2 regions of the Shewanella sp. 0m-8 genome follow, and region 2 is predicted to be linked to the other one. Evidence: predicted binding sites of a transcription regulator. Region 2 holds the regulator's gene; the other holds the start of a gene.
What was found. The regulator sigma-54, encoded in region 2, starts transcription at its own class of promoters, with help from an activator protein. The targets are predictions, from matches to a motif close to GTTGGCACGNNNNTNGNNT.

Region 1 (8,550 bases), on a different contig from region 2:
AGTTTCAGCTACGGTTTCAGATGCAGTTCCAAGATCAGCAGAACGCGAAAAAAGTGACTTAATAAATTTATTCAATGTAATACATGTCTCATGAAATAAATGGCTCTACAAAGCATCGAACGATAAAGCTAAGAGAAGATAATATTTTCCAATATTATCTGTAGCTTAAGATAGTTTCACTTCAAGTATCAAGCGCTTTATACCAATCTGGGCCGTAACTAAACTCGAGGCCGAAATATGCTTGGTCATTAACCCTGCAAGCAAATTCGGCTAACAATGGCTTCTATACCCAGGCCACCAGCAGATGCCGATGATGATAAGGCTCGCTAAACTCATCTCCTCGGTTATAAACAGTAGCACGGTTCACCTGCCAGCCCAGTAAGCAGACTGCTCACGACTTTCATTATTCACCAGACTGAAATGATTCAAAAGTGAAAGACCTTGATATAGAACGAACTTCAAACTGTTTCAAATGCAGAACAAGGGAAGGTATTTAAGCTTTGGTACAGCCCAAAAAGAAAAATACCCCGGCTATAAATAACCGGGGTAAACCAAACTAGGTGATGGTTTTAAGGCTGACATTGTTTTAGTTCTTAAACCGTCTGTCAGCATTGATGCAAAATGCTTTTAGCTGCTCTGTATAGCACAATAGAGAGGGGTCATTCTCGATTACACTATAGGACTCAGAACTTTTGAATCAACTGCCAGCAATTGTATTAAAACGAGAACAAACTTCAACTGAAATGATTTTAAGTTGTTTAGCCAAGGCTAAATTCAGCTTGACTAAACAATGTACAGCAGGGATTAAGTGATTGAATAAAAAGCACTTAAGAACTCACTACATTAGCAAGATTTCACACTGTTCAAAATATAAAACAATGTTTCTCCATTTTACTTACGTTTTGCATACAATTCTTTTAAAGGCGCATCCCAATATGGCGGTGTACCGATATGATCTTTTATAAAATCAATAAAGGCACTGACCTTTGGTGCTAAGTGTTTACGTCTTGGGTAAACCGCTTGTAATGGCAAATGATGAGTCAACTGCCAGTCTTCAAGAATTGGCACCAGAGTCCCCTTTTCCAGCTCATCTTCAAGCAGATAGCTTGCTAGATAAACCACACCGAGTCCGCTTACCGCCGCCGACTTTAATGCTGGGGCATTATCGACTCTGAAATTACCTGTTACGCCAATCTCACAGTAATCATCACCTTGCTTAAATTGCCAGATACTGTGCTCATGCCATTCACCTTGATATACCAAGCAGTTATGGTCTACTAACTGCTCTGGGCGGCTAGGTACACCATGCTTCTCTACATATGATGGCGACGCGGCTAACAAGAACTGACATTTCATCAGTGGTCTTGCAACCATCCCAAGTGGCAATTGCTCTGACATCGTAAGTAGTAGGTCTAAACCTTCACTAACCACGTCGACTTTATGGTCAAGTAAGCTAACTTGAAGTTCGAGCTCTGGATGCTTAGCCATAAACTCTGGCAAAGCAGGGATGATGTGCATGGTACCGAATGACTGAGAAATACCCACTTTCAATACGCCTCGGGTAGCATCATTAAGATTATGAACGCTAGCAACAGCTTGGTCGGCATCTCTTAATAACTCTTCTCCTTGGGCATACAATAGATGGCCCGCCTCAGTTAAACTCAAGCTTCTTGTGGTACGTTGAATCAATTGAACACCAAGCTTATGCTCCAGATCGGCCACTTGGGTACTTACTTTAGACTTTGATATGCCTAACTTTCTCGCCGCAGAGCTAAAACTGCCCGCTCGAGCCACATGGGTAAAAATTGCGATTGGTTCTAAAAGTTCTAACATGTAAATCGCCTTAAGGTGTTTACGACAGTAATAGTACTTCCATCGCTAAGACATGCTGTTTTCTATTAAAAACAATATCTTAAGTGAATATATGTACGCTAGAGTAGAGTTTGTATTATGTAACCAATAGTTGGTTTTTGTTTTTATTTTTAGAAGTATACCAAAAAATCCCCATAACTCATCAAATATGTAGTTTGGGCTAGGTACAAAGGGGATCGGTAGTACAAAAGTCTAGTGAGGCTTTAAATGTAAAAACCCCTGCATAAAGGGGGGATGCAGGGGAGGTTGCAAATCAATCAAGGCAACAGCTTTACTTCATTGTTTTACCAAGCGTATATCTTAGTAACGAGTCCAGTGAAGTAATGTTTACTCAAGCATAGTGGTATTAGAGGATTCAACTAAAGGATAGCTAGCAAGTTCTGGGATCTCGTCACGCAACTGTTGCTCCAGTACCACTAAGGTTTTAAATCTTTCGCATAGCTTTTCGCCACGGGCTTCTAGATCAGCGGCTTGCTGCTCCATCTGCATCTCGATATCATCACCAATGGTTTCCATCTTTTGAGAAAAAGAGTCCATCTTCTGTTCAAAGCTATCACCGTCGCCCGACATCATTTGTGCGCCTAAAGTCATCATCATGCTGCCGAGTGAGTTCTGCACTAACTCTTCCATCTCTTGCTCAAACTCCTCTCCAAAGGCATCTTCTAGTGATGACTCTGTCGAGCCAAGGTAAAACGTATCGCCATGTTGGTACGCTACGCTTTCGATTCGTTGCTCAAGACCTGACATCATTTCGTCAATCTTAGCACCTGCGCTATCACCTAACAGTGGGGTTAACGCAAGACTCACTGCAGAAGAAGCCATTCCAACCGCATCATTAACCAGTTCAATCACCTCAGGTACTTGCGAAGAAACCTCTTGTGAATACTGACTCACTAATGCTTGCTGCTGTTTATTAAGTGACACTTGCTTGCCATTAACAAATAGCTCATCCATTTCGATGCGATACTTTTCATCACCAACCTCACTGACAATCAGTTTCTTAGGCTCTACCGTGACGTCATAATTAAGCGCGACTTCGCACTCTTTATTCATTGACTGGTCGCTATGAGCGGCAACGGTTTGTAGACTCGTTGCTGATAGCAACACGGCTGAGATCCCAACAGAGGTAAGTAGTTTTTTCATCGCATCAATCCTTTATCGCTATAGTCTGTATGATATTATTTTCAATCTTGATGTAAATAAAGCATAGACCATGCCAAACAAGCTAACACCATGTTTTTAAAGGTTATCACTTGAGTTGTATAGAGGTGATACACGCTGCTAAATAATATATTTGGCCAATTAAGCTAACAATTGGCCAAATATCAAAAACAGCTGATGTTGATACTGATGTAGGAACTAATTGTAGAAACTGACTATAGTGACTGGCTGTAGACAATTGACTGAGTAAAACTAAAAAATCGAACGGCCTAAAGTCTGACTCAAGGCTTCTAACACTGCCGTGCCCGCTAAAGAGTTGCCATTGGCATCAAGCTCCGGAGACCAAACACATACAGACATGTCACCAGGGATCACCGCGATAATGCCACCGCCGACACCGCTCTTACCCGGCATACCGACGCGATAAGCGAACTCACCCGCACCGTCATAAAGGCCGGATGTGGCTAATAACGCATTTAACTGCCGATTCTGTACAGGACTAATTAACTGTTTACCAGCAAGGCTTTTACCTGAGTTAGCTAAGTAAAACATAGCACGGGAAAGATCTGCGCAGCTCATGCGAAGTGAGCAATAGTGAAAGTAGCTGTGCAACACAGTATCAACGTCGTTATTAAAATTACCGAATGATTTCATCAAGTAAGCTATCGCGGCGTTTCTTGCGCTGTGTTGATATTCAGATGCGGCAACGATTTTATCGTATCCCACTCTATTGTTTTCACTTAAACCACGAACAATCTCAAGCATACGGTGCTTAGGCGCACCTAAACGACTTTGCAAAAGATCGGCAATAACCAGCGCACCAGCATTGATAAATGGATTTCGCGGTAAGCCTTTTTCCAATTCAACTTGAACTAAAGAGTTAAAAGAATGGCCTGAGGGTTCTTTACCGACTCTCGACCAAATCTCATCTTCTTCATACAGCATTAGCGCCAAGGTAAGACTAAATACCTTAGAAATACTCTGAATTGAAAAGGGCTCGAGATAATCTCCAGCCCCTATAGTGACACCGTCAGAGGTCGTCACTGCAATACCTAACTTATTAGCATCAACTTGGGCAAGGGCTGGAATATAGTCAGCCACTTTACCCTGTCCTAGAAGAGGTCGTACTTTTTCTAGGATCTCTTCAAGTAATGCCAATTCAGGCATTAGCCCCACCAAATATCGTAAAGCTCGCCAATTTCGAGATCAGATACAGGTTGAGCGTCAAAGAATGCTTTAACTGCAGCTCGGTGCTCTTCTGTACACTTGCCGATACCTTGAGTGGCAATAATACCTTCCCACTCTTTGTGTCCACCGCCGTGATAACCTAGGTCGTTAGGTTCAATCACTTCATCGATAAACTGATCAACGATTGCATCAATTTGCTCTTCTGTTACTGACTCATTAAAAATCCAGTTAACGTCAAATCCAAACTCTTGGAACTCATCAACGCGTAATTTCTTACGTAAGCGACGGCTACGGTTTGCTGCCATGGTTGTTCTCCTAGATAGCTTATTTACAGTATATAAATTCGGTTTAGCGCTTAAACACGCTCAAACATAAGATCCCAAACCCCATGACCTAAACGGTGGCCACGCGCTTCGAATTTAGTCAATGGACGATGATCTGGACGTTCAACAACATCACCTGTCGCAGATTGGTTTTTATAACCAGGCGCGGCATTCATCACTTCTAGCATATGTTCGCTGTAGTTTTCCCAATCTGTTGCCAGATGGAATACACCGCCAACTTTAAGTTTCTTGCGGATCAATTCAGCAAATGGTGCTTGAACGATACGGCGCTTATGATGACGAGTTTTATGCCAAGGATCTGGGAAGAACAATTGCACACAAGCCAGACTGCCTTCAGCAATGCTATTTTCAAGTACTTCAATTGCATCATGGTGATAAACACGTAAGTTAGTCACGCCCGCTTCAGCAGCTTCTGCCAAGCATGCACCGACGCCGGGTTTATGCACTTCGATACCGATAAAGTTAAGCTCAGGAGCCGCCTTAGCCATTTCTACCAATGACGCGCCCATGCCAAAGCCGATCTCTAGAACGGTATCTGCTTCACGACCAAATACTTCGACTAAATCAATCGATTCTGGAGTGTAATCTAGGCCCATGATTGGCCATTGCTGCTCCATTGCTTGAGCTTGGCCTTTAGTTAAACGGCCCTCTCTCAATACAAAGCTTCTCACTTTGCGAAGGTATTTACCTTCTTCATTGAATTCAGCGGTTGTTACGTCGCTCATTTTCGCCCTCGCTTAAGACAGCATAATTTAAAAAAGAAAGGCATTATCCAAAGTTCAACCTTCAGTGCAAGCCTTATTGTGGCGAAATTATACCAATAATCTCAGTTTGTGCGAGCAGTGCCTTTGCTTTACAGCTAAATAAGCCATATTTTGCTTACAACTCCAGCCACTTTGCCATAAAAAGCCCTGTGCTTTGCTTGTTTAAACCCTAGGCTAAAGTTACACTGCGCCGATGAAAACTACCGCGCTTTTTTCAACAAGAATTATCGAATGGTACGACAACTTTGGTCGTAAACAACTTCCTTGGCAACTCAATAAAACCCCATATAAAGTATGGATTTCAGAGATCATGCTCCAGCAAACGCAAGTTGCTACGGTTATCCCCTATTTCGAAAAGTTTATCGCACGATTTCCAGATATTGATAGCCTAGCCTGTGCCGAGCAGGACGAAGTGTTGCATCACTGGACTGGACTTGGTTATTACGCGCGCGCCAGAAACCTACATAAAGCCGCACAAATAATGCAGTCTGATTTTAATGGCGAGTTTCCAACTCACTTTGATGATGTTTTGGCATTACCTGGTATTGGTCGTTCAACGGCAGGTGCAGTGCTTTCGCTATCTTTAGGACTCAACTTTGCTATTCTCGACGGTAATGTGAAGCGTGTTTTAGCTCGCCATGGTGCAATCGAAGGCTGGCCAGGTAAAAAACCTGTCGAGCAGCAACTTTGGCAATTAACCGAAATGTTAACCCCAGCTAAAGATATTCAAAAATATAATCAGGCCATGATGGATATTGGTGCAACAGTCTGTACGCGCTCCAAGCCTAACTGCGCCCAATGCCCTGTAGCCATAGACTGTAAAGCCCAGTTAAGTGGCCGGCAGACCGAATATCCAGGTAAAAAACCAAAGAAATCCATTCCAGAAAAGTTTGCTTGGCTATTAGTCATAGAAGATGAGCATCAAGTGCATCTTGAGAAACGACCACCCGTGGGTATTTGGGGCGGTCTCTGGTGCTTTCCTCAATTTGCAGAGCGCGCCGAACTCGACGCTTATATTAAAGACAAGCAACTAAAAATGACCTCGCAACAAGAGTTAGTCGGTTTTAGACACACTTTTAGCCACTTTCACCTCGATATCCAGCCGGTGTTGGTCCGAGTAAGTGGTATTAGCAATAACCAGATCATGGAACAAAGTTCCGCGCTCTGGTATAACTTATCTCATCCACCTAAAGTTGGTTTAGCCGCCGCTACTGAGCGAATTCTGGCTGACTTAGGTTCTGTATTAATTAAGGAGTAATCATGGCTCGCACAGTAAACTGCGTGTACTTAAACAAAGAAGCAGAAGGCCTAGGTTTTCAGCTTTACCCAGGTGACTTGGGCAAGCGTATTTTCGACAATGTCAGTAAAGAAGCTTGGGCACTTTGGCAGTCAAAGCAAACCATGCTGATCAACGAAAAGAAACTGAACATGATGAATGTTGATGACCGTAAGTTCTTAGAAGAGCAGATGGTAAACTTTTTGTTTGAAGGTAAAGATGTCGAAATTGAAGGCTACGTGCCGCAAAAAGACGACGAGTAACTGACTGTTTAGCATTAGTTCGAGCTGGTCGCAGCTTTAGTCTGCGCCACAATGTAACGTCATCAAAAACGCCGCTTAAATTAATTTAAGCGGCGTTTTGTTTTATCTATTTAAAGCACTTTTTGGTGACTTGAAATTACTTACGAATTCCTTCTACCACTAAATCTAAAACCACATTAGCTGATGCTGGCCCTAAATCGACTTTAACGTCATAGTCTTTTAAGGCAAATTCAGTGCTGCCAACAAAACCTGAACGATAGCCGCCCCATGGGTCACTGCCCTCACCTATTATTTTGGCATCTATGGCTAACGGCTTTGTGACACCATTAAAAGTAAAGTCACCATTAATAACAAAATTGCCGTCGCCCTTGTCTACTGCTGATGTTGATACAAAGCTTGCCTGCGGAAATTTGCCCGTATTTAAGAAGTCGCCACTACGTAAATGCTTATCTCGCTCAGCATGATTAGAATCGACGCTGGCTGTATTAATGGTCACATTGACTGTAGAATCTGCAATATTGTTGATATCGAAGCTAAAATCACCTGCAAATTGATTAAAACGGCCTACCACAAAGCTATAACCTAAATGGCTTACTTTAAATTCGATAGAGGCATGCGCGCCCTCTGTATCTATCACATAGTCTGCGGCTTGCGCGGTACTTACCATACTCATAGAAGTGGTTACTGATGCTGTTAATGCTAGAGCTAAAAATTGGCTGTTCATATTCTATCCTTGTTTATCGTGCGCTCGATTAAATGAGCTAAATCGTTTGAGCTGGTTAATCTTTGCTGCCATAGCGGCGTAACTTTAAGGCCCTATGGCAATGGCTTAATCATTCTGCTTAGGGTTTTGTCTTTATCAATATAGTGATGTTTGAATGCGCCTATAGCATGAATAACCACCAGAGCAATTAGCCCATAAGCTAAATATTGATGAATAGCCCCAGCGATATCGGCTTGTTTGCTTATCAACTCACCAAAACTTGGCACCTCTAACCAATCAAATATCCAAATACCTCTGCCATCCGCCGTCGAAATGAGATAACCACTGAGCATAATCAGCAGCATTAATAGATAAAGTGCATTGTGCGCTAAGTGAGCTGCACGCTTTTCCCAAGGCTTATGGGTCGTCAACTCGGCCGGTTTAACCGAAAAATAACGCCAAACGAGTCTAATTAAAGTCAGTAGCAGCAATAACAACCCAATACTCTTATGCAGGTGGGGGGCAGTTTGGTACCAACTGCTGTAATAGGTTAAATCGACCATCCAAAAGCCGACGGCAAACAGTCCAATCACAGCGATGGCTGATAACCAATGGATCAAAATGGCCACCAAGCCGTAAGAGTTATCTGTATTGCGAAACATAATTTTCCCAGCACCTAGTTAATGAACCCATCATACAAACTATTTTTAAACATAAAACCAGCAAATTTAGGCGGTTAAATTCTATTTTTTAGAAAGGTTTTGCTCGATAGCTAAGCAAACTGCTCATGGTTGAATAAAGCAGCTCAAACATCGCGGTATTACTATTGCTGTTTTCGTTAACGCTTTATTAATAGCGCAACGGTTAATCAATTGATGAGCGCATGGGCTCAGTTGATTGTTCTGATTTATCAAGCTGCACACAAACTAGCCGAACAATCATTAATGAGTAAAAAAGCCCTTGCAGGATTTTATATCCC
Region 2 (8,550 bases):
ACTGGCAAGGGCGATGACAGAGTTATCACCATTATTCAGCCTGAAACCTATCAGGAAGAGAAACCAGAATCGCCAGCGAAAAAGCAGGAACAGCAATGAACCAAATCACCTTAAAAGCGGTCAATCTTGCTAAGAGCTATAAAAATCGTGCCGTCGTACAAGATGTTAGCTTAACCGTAAAGACAGGTCAGATTGTTGGTTTGCTTGGCCCAAACGGTGCAGGTAAAACAACGACATTCTACATGGTGGTTGGCCTAGTACAGAGTGATAAGGGTAAGATCTTTATTGATGATGACGATCTTACGCTCGATCCTATGCATTTACGCGCCCGTAAAGGTATCGGTTACCTACCTCAGGAAGCCAGTATTTTTAGAAAGCTGTCAGTACGTGACAACATCATGGCCGTCTTACAGACTCGTCATGACATCAATAACGAGCAACGTGAAGAACAACTTGAGCATCTACTCGAAGAGTTTCATATCACTCACATTCGTGACAGCCAAGGTATGGCATTGTCTGGAGGCGAACGCCGCCGGGTAGAAATTGCTCGGGCACTCGCAGCTAATCCAAAGTTTATCTTGTTAGATGAGCCGTTCGCGGGTGTTGACCCCATTTCAGTTATCGATATTAAAAAAATTATTGAACAACTTAAGAGTCGCGGTCTGGGCGTACTGATCACCGATCATAATGTTCGCGAAACTTTGGACGTTTGTGAGCGTGCTTACATAGTAAGCCACGGAAATCTGATTGCTGAAGGTACACCTGCCGAAATCTTGGACAACCAACAGGTTCGAGCGGTGTACTTAGGTGAACAATTCAGGCTATAGTTAATTCACAGTATGGAAGCTGAAAAACTCAATATGGAATTATTTCCAAAAAAATCAACGTGTTGAGTTTTTGAGCAACCTTCGCCAGTTCAACGAGCTTTAACGTTTAACTACAGTGTAGGGAATAGCGGTAAAATGAAAGCGTCACTCCAGCTCAAAATGGGTCAACAGCTCACTATGACTCCCCAGTTACAACAGGCCATTCGCCTGTTACAACTGTCTTCTTTAGAGCTGCAACAAGAGATCCAACAAGCATTAGATTCTAATCCGTTACTGGAGCTAGATGAAGAGCAGTCAGATGGCGATATGATCAACGATGAAGATCACTCTGTAAATGACTCTAATAGTGAACTCACCCAAGATAGCGCAAGCGTTGACACCTCCGAAGCCCTCACCCAAGATTCCATGCCCGATGACCTGCCTATGGATACCACTTGGGATGAAGTCTACACCGTTTCCTCTAATGCTAGCTCAGGCGTAAGTCGTGAAGATGACATGCCATTCCAAGGCGAGACTAGCGAAGGCTTATATGAGCATCTTGAGTGGCAAAAGAACCTCACCCCATTTTCAGATAACGATCTTGCTATCGCCACCGCGATTATTGATGCGATCGATGAACGAGGTTATTTAACCCAGAGCTGTGACGAAATTCTCGAAGCGATGGGCGATCCTGAAACTGAACTCGATGAAGTCGAAGCCGTTTTAAAACGAATTCAACATTTTGATCCTATCGGTGTTGCCGCCCGCAACTTAAGTGAATGCCTACTTATCCAGCTAGCACAATATGCCGCAGATACACCGCACATTGAAAATGCAAGATTACTGATTAAAGACTATTTAGACCTTATTGCGGGGCGTGATTTTAGGCAGTTAATGCGTAAAACCAAACTCAAAGAGGATGATTTACGTGAGGCGATCACACTGATCCAAACTCTTAACCCAAGACCTGGGCTTGCCATTGCACGCAGTAAAGATGAATACGTCATTCCCGACGTGTCTGTCAGCAAGAAAAAAGGTCGCTGGGTGGTAGAGCTAAATCCTGACTATATGCCTAAGATTAATGTTAATCAGCATTACGCATCAATGGCGCGTAGCACAACGAATCAGGCCGACGGTCAATTTATCCGTGGCCACCTGCAAGAAGCTAAGTGGTTTATAAAGAGCCTGGAAAGCCGCAACGACACCTTATTGAAAGTGACAAACTGTATCGTCAAATTCCAGCAAGGCTTTTTTGAGTTCGGTGAAGAAGCCATGAAACCTATGGTACTCAATGACATTGCCGAAGCTGTTGAAATGCATGAATCTACCATTTCACGTGTTACCACACAGAAGTACATGCACACCCCAAGGGGCATTTTTGAACTAAAATATTTCTTCTCAAGCCATGTGGGTACCGACGATGGCGGAGAATGCTCATCGACAGCAATTAGGGCATTTATTAAGAAATTAGTCGCAGCTGAAAACCAGAGGAAACCGTTAAGCGATAGCAAAATGGCCCAGCTTCTGGCTGAACAAGGGATTAAAGTTGCTAGACGTACGATTGCAAAATATCGAGAAGCGATGCTGATCCCGCCCTCAAACCAACGTAAGAGTTTATAACTCAAAATTAGGCACATGGAGGATCGATAATGCAAATCAACCTGACAGGACATCACATCGAAATCACCGATTCACTACGCGGTTATGTAGAAGAGAAATTTACAAAGCTTGAACGACATTTCGATCAGATCAATAATGTGCACGTTATTTTGAATGTACAAAAAATGCAGCAGATTGCCGAAGCTAAAATTCACCTTAAAAAAGGGGAAGTATTTGCTATTTCGGAACATGCAGATATGTATGCTGCAATAGACTCCCTGATCGATAAACTAGATCGTCAGGTTATTAAACACAAAGAGAAGCTGACTAAACACTAACGATGGAACTAAGTACCATCCTGCAGCCGGAGTGCACTACCTGCGCCACTCCGGGCAGTAAGAAAAAAGTACTGGAGTTAATCAGTGACATTGCCGCTGTCCAGTACCCAACCCTTTCTTCACAAGAGATCTTTGAAAGTCTCTTGGCACGAGAGAAAATGGGTAGCACGGGAATAGGTAATGGTATAGCGATTCCTCATGGAAGGCTGTCGAATATAGAACGTCCAGTTGCAGTATTGGTTAAATGTGAAGTTCCTATCCCATTTGACTCATTCGATAAGCAGCCTGTCGATATTCTATTTGCTTTATTGGTGCCATCTGATCAGTGTGAGCAACATTTAGCAACACTGTCTTGTATGGCTGAAAAACTCAACGATAAAGCGGTGGTTAAGCAGTTGAGAAAGACCAGCAATGAATCAGAGCTATATCAAGTCATTACCCAATAGCTAACTACTCAGGTCTTTAAGTTATTTATTTTTTACACAAAAGGTAAATGATTTAAAGACCTAAGTAATTATTACAGCAATATTATTTATTCTTATTCACCCGCTCAACTTCTTGCTTTCAGCCTTAAAAAAGTTAATCTATACACTTACACAATATAACCACAAAAATCATACATTTTGTTTAATGTCTATCAGGTAACCATACGATGAAGCTTGTTTTAGTCTCAGGTCGCTCCGGTTCAGGTAAGTCCGTTCTATTAAGAATGCTAGAAGATCTCGGCTATTATTGTGTCGATAACCTGCCCTTGCCAATGATGGGGACCTTACTCAAAGAGCTATCGGGTAACACTAAGCTTGTCGCCATCAGTGTCGATATTCGTAACCTGCCAGAAAAGAAAGATGAGCTGGTTAAGCACCTCACTTTTCTGCCTGATGGGGTCGAGTTATTAAGCTTTTTCCTTAACTCAAGCGATGAAGTGCTACTTAAACGTTATAACGAGACCCGTCGTCTGCACCCTTTATCGCACGATAACATTTCGCTTAAAGAGGCCATTGCGCTAGAAGGTCGCTTGTTAGAGCCGCTAGCCAACATTGTCGATCATTATATCGATACCTCAAATCTCAACATTTACGATCTTAATGATCAGGTGCGTGAGATCCTACTTGGCAATCTTGATAAAGAGTTGATGATCAACTTCGAATCGTTTGGTTTTAAACATGGTATGCCAACCGAAGCTGACTTTATGTTTGATGTACGATTTTTGCCAAACCCACATTGGGAGCCCGACCTGCGCCCTATGACTGGGCTCGACCAACCAGTACAAGATTTCTTAAATGAACGCCCAATGGTCAACCTGTTTATTAAACAGATTGAAGATCTACTCGAAACTTGGTTACCCGATCTAGAACGTAACAACCGTAGCTACCTTACCATTGCGATTGGCTGTACCGGTGGCCAACACCGATCGGTTTATATCACTGAGCGCCTTGCTGCTCACTTCAAAGATGGCAAACATAAAATACAAGTCCGCCACCGTGAGCTAAAAAATGCCGACCATTGAACGTGAAGTTACCATCTGCAATAAACTAGGTCTTCACGCTCGCGCTGCCACAAAACTCGTTGTTTTAGCCTCCGAATTTGATGCTGAGATCACCATCATTCAAGGTGAGAAACAAGCCTCGGCTACAAGTGTACTAGGCTTATTGATGTTAGAAACAGGAATGGGAAAAACGGTACAACTCGTTGCAACCGGGACAGACGCCCAAGCAGCGCTCGATGCCATTTGCCAATTAATTGATGCCAGATTTGATGAAGATAATTAATTCGTTATTTTCCTAATGAATTTCCTAGCTACCGCACATAAATACTCTTGAGTTACGTTATGATAAGCGCCTTTAAAACGACCCAGTGAGGGAGCTATGCCGATTGAAGTCTTAGATAATCAAACAACTGACCAACGTCTCAATCAGCTGACTCAAGCATTAGGCAACGGTATGTTTGTCCACGTCCGCAACATGTTGCAGGATATGGCTGCAACGGACATTGCTTTTATTCTCGAATCTTCTCCACCTCGTACTCGTCAAGTGCTATGGCAACTGATTGACCAGGAACACACAGGTGAAATCCTCGACGAACTCGGTGAAGAGCTTAAAGACAGTCTCATTGCTCAGATGAGTCCAGAGCGCGTTGCAAAAGCCGCCGAAAACATGGACACCGATGACTTAGCCTATATTTTGCGAAGCCTGCCTGACAGCATCTTTAAGCAAGTTTTGCAGTCAATGACCAAGCAAGATCGCGTGCGTGTCGAACAAGCGCTGTCATACCCTGACGACACTGCTGGCAGCTTGATGAATACCGATACGGTTACCTTAAGGCCAGACGTCAATATCGACGTGATTTTGCGCTACTTGCGGATCCGCGGTGAACTTCCGCAAGCCACAGACATGCTATATGTGGTCGATAAACAAGACAGCGTGTTAGGTGGTGTACGTATTGCAGATCTGCTGACCTGTGACCCAAACGCCTCAGTACGTGAAATAATGGTGTCGGATCTTGAAGGGATCCCTATTGGCATGTCTGACAGCGAAGTGGCGCAGCTATTTGAACGACATGACTGGGTGTCGGCCCCCGTTATCGACGCTGACAACAAGCTACTTGGCCGTATTACCATCGATGACGTGGTCGACGTTATTCGTGAAGACGCCGAACACTCTATGATGGGCATGGCAGGTATGGACGACGATACTGATACCTTTGGTCCAGTATTAAAAAGTACCTTTCGCCGCTCACTATGGTTAACCGTTAACTTATTCGCGGCATTACTCGCGGCATCAGTCAGTAATATGTTCGAAGGCACGATTGAACAATTTGCCACGATCGCGATTCTGATGACTATTGTTCCCAGTATGGGCGGCGTTGCTGGTAACCAAACTTTAGCTCTGGTTATTCGCGGTATTGCCCTTGGCCAAATCGGTAAAAGCAATTCTCGCTGGTTGATAGGTAAAGAGCTCGCCATTGGCTTCCTCAACGGCTTGCTGTGGTCTGTTCTCGTTTTTGTCGCTGTATGGATATGGAAAGGCGATATCGCCTTGGGAGCCTTGATTGCTGGCGCTATGCTCATCAATATGACGGTAGCGGGTCTTGCAGGGGCAACGATCCCTCTTATGCTAAAGAGGATGAACATCGATCCTGCATTAGCAGGGGGGATGGTATTAACCACTGTCACCGACGTGATTGGCTTATTTGCCTTCCTAGGCTTAGCCACGATTTTCTTACTTAACTAGTTATCAAGTTCGTTATCAAATTAGTTATTAAAGACTAATCAAAAGGCCGCTATTGCGGCCTTTTGATTACAAATCCTATTGCTTTAATGGGGCATCAAAACCGTAGTCAGCTAGGATCATTTGCCCGGGTTCAGAGAGAATATACATCGCCAGTTTCCAGGCATCTTGTTGGGCATCATCGAGTACAATCAAACCATAATTAGCTCCAACACTTAAAGGCTCAGGCAGCTGAACAACTTGCAGATCTTTGACCTCTTTCTGAGCCAGCACCGCATTGGTGCAATAAGTCAAAAACAGATCGGCGCGTTTATTTTCCATCACCCAAGCATAGGTATTACGGCCTTTAGGCGCTTTTGCACTGTTTTCACCACCGGTGAGCTGCAATGCTTTGGCTTCTAGCTTAGCCGTCGCTCCAGCCTGTAAGTGGTCAGCCTTTGCAAATATTTTCCAGGCGTAGTCACCTGAAGGATCGGCTTTGGGCGTTGAGGTACCTAATCGCACGTTAGGATCAAGCATCGCAGCTAGCACCCCCTCGCTGTTGATTTTGACACTCGGCTGAGCAATGGCACACATCTGATTGCGCGCAAACATCACTACGCTACTGCCCTTCCCCCCAGCTTGTAATGCTTGTGGGTGCTTCATATTGGCAGAGGCAAACACGTCTGTGTTTTCACCTGACTCTATACGCTTAAGTAATAATCCTGACGGTCCAAAATCAGCATGAACGGTTTGCTCACTCGCTGCCTGATAGGCACTAACAATATCATTCATAGCATTTTTTAAACTGCCTGCCGCTCTCAACTCAATGGGGTTAGCATTAACAGCAAAAGGTAAGCTTAGAAGTGAAACTAGCATCCATTTTTTCATCATTTTTTCCATTATCAATATTCGTTTTTAAATAAAGGCACTCATTTTAAGCAATGACAAATCATCTATAACCAAATAACAATACTTGCCTTTTAGCAAACTAACTTTAGTTGCCAAACCCGAGAGTTCAATCACGGTATCATTAGGCAGACAAGACAAAAAGTCTCATCCCCCCTCATATTACTGCCGCCATAAATCATAGCAGTCTTAGAGACCGACTTTAGCTCAATTTCATATATTGATAGGAATAAATAACACCGACACGACAGCAGGTTAGGACATAAAAAAGCCACTCAAGAGTGGCATTAATTCAACGCATTAACGATTGCACGTTATGCGTTTGGCATCGGGCTTAAAATAATCTCTACACGACGATTTTCAGCGCGACCTTGTTTCGTTTGATTCGAAGCAATTGGCTTTGACTCACCCATACCATGTGAAGCAACTCGCTGCGCTGGTACCTTTTGATGAGTTAAGTAGTTCGCCACCTCACTCGCACGCACTTGCGATAACCTTAAGTTATATGACTCGGCGCCAGAACTATCAGTATGGCCCATTACATTTAACTTGGTTTCATCATATTCAAGCGCGACCAACACAACGCTATTTAGCACTTGCTGAGCACGCTGACTTAAGTCCGTTTGATCGACACCAAACGTCACGTCATTTGGCATATTAAGGATAATGTTATCACCGCTACGTGTCACACTGACACCAGATGATTGCAGCTGCTTACGAAGCTCAGCTTCCTGCACATCCATGTAGTAACCAATACCGCCACCTAATGCAGCGCCCGACGCAGCACCGATCAATGCACCTTTACCGCGATCGTTTTTACTTGAAGACGCAACGCCAATCGCCGCACCAGCAATAGCACCAATCAGGGCGCCGTTGGTCGCTTTAGCATTTTGAGATTCGTTGGAATAAGGATTAGTTGTTTGACAACCAGACACCATCATGGCGGCGATAAGGCCACCAGCAAGATAAGAACTACGCTTTACGCTCATTTGAACCACTCCCAACCACTTGTGTGAGTCACAAAAGCGGCCACTTATAAGTTGTATTTGCAAAGCAGTATATAAACCACAGCAAATTAGACAATGGACTCGCTTGTTAAGTGATTCAAAATCGAGCAATTAACACTGAATTAATAGCGTAGCCAATAGCCTCTGCAGTAGCGCAGCTCTGCTGTCACCCGACATATCTACGCACCAATATAGTGCGCACGCGCACCATTTTTGAGCAAGATTTCGCAGATTCCATGCATAACAGTAAGCTCGGTAAATTTAACCTTATGAAATGTAATGATTTTAAATATATTGCGGCTTTGGCATATGTTAAGCATATATATTATTGAGTATTCACAGACACTAAAAAAATAATAACAAACTCTGTTTCGTGAGTAACGACAAGGTCAAGCTAGACAACCTTGCCATGGGAACTCCGTCACCACGCTCAAAGACGTCCAAACCACTGATGTTTTAACATTAGAACTTAAAAAGAGAATGCCGATGGATGCTATGAACCTGAACCTTAAAGTTATCAACGAAGTCAAAAATAACGGCCGTTTGTTATCGGACGTTGCTAAAGATTATGGACTGTCGACAAAAACCGTTTATCACATTATTCATGAAAATGAGCGAGGTTCAAAATCAACTTCTTTGCCCATTATGCAACAGACCAAACAGCTCGCTTTACGTATAAAGCAGC

Region 1: the regulator sigma-54 is predicted to act here: its motif matches at 3,075-3,093, upstream of ACVBIO_RS02580 (YggN family protein).

The regions. Positions count from the first base shown of each region.
Region 1 is NZ_JBRIMB010000003.1:105,143-113,692, forward strand. Features, by position in the region: gene ACVBIO_RS02570 (hypothetical protein) at 1-75, opposite strand, end outside; gene ACVBIO_RS02575 (LysR family transcriptional regulator) at 892-1,833, opposite strand; gene ACVBIO_RS02580 (YggN family protein) at 2,200-3,015, opposite strand; gene glsB (glutaminase B) at 3,286-4,200, opposite strand; gene ACVBIO_RS02590 (YggL family protein) at 4,200-4,526, opposite strand; gene trmB (tRNA (guanosine(46)-N7)-methyltransferase TrmB) at 4,577-5,290, opposite strand; gene mutY (A/G-specific adenine glycosylase) at 5,523-6,587, shown strand; gene ACVBIO_RS02605 (oxidative damage protection protein) at 6,590-6,868, shown strand; gene ACVBIO_RS02610 (YceI family protein) at 7,005-7,592, opposite strand; gene ACVBIO_RS02615 (cytochrome b) at 7,685-8,233, opposite strand.
Region 2 is NZ_JBRIMB010000028.1:38,456-47,005, reverse strand. Features, by position in the region: gene lptA (lipopolysaccharide transport periplasmic protein LptA) at 1-99, shown strand, start outside; gene lptB (LPS export ABC transporter ATP-binding protein) at 96-827, shown strand; gene ACVBIO_RS13780 (RNA polymerase factor sigma-54) at 963-2,426, shown strand; gene hpf (ribosome hibernation promoting factor) at 2,456-2,743, shown strand; gene ptsN (PTS IIA-like nitrogen regulatory protein PtsN) at 2,746-3,189, shown strand; gene rapZ (RNase adapter RapZ) at 3,396-4,250, shown strand; gene ACVBIO_RS13760 (HPr family phosphocarrier protein) at 4,237-4,512, shown strand; gene mgtE (magnesium transporter) at 4,609-5,973, shown strand; gene ACVBIO_RS13750 (molybdate ABC transporter substrate-binding protein) at 6,049-6,840, opposite strand; gene ACVBIO_RS13745 (OmpA family protein) at 7,173-7,847, opposite strand; gene ACVBIO_RS13740 (transposase) at 8,352-8,550, shown strand, end outside.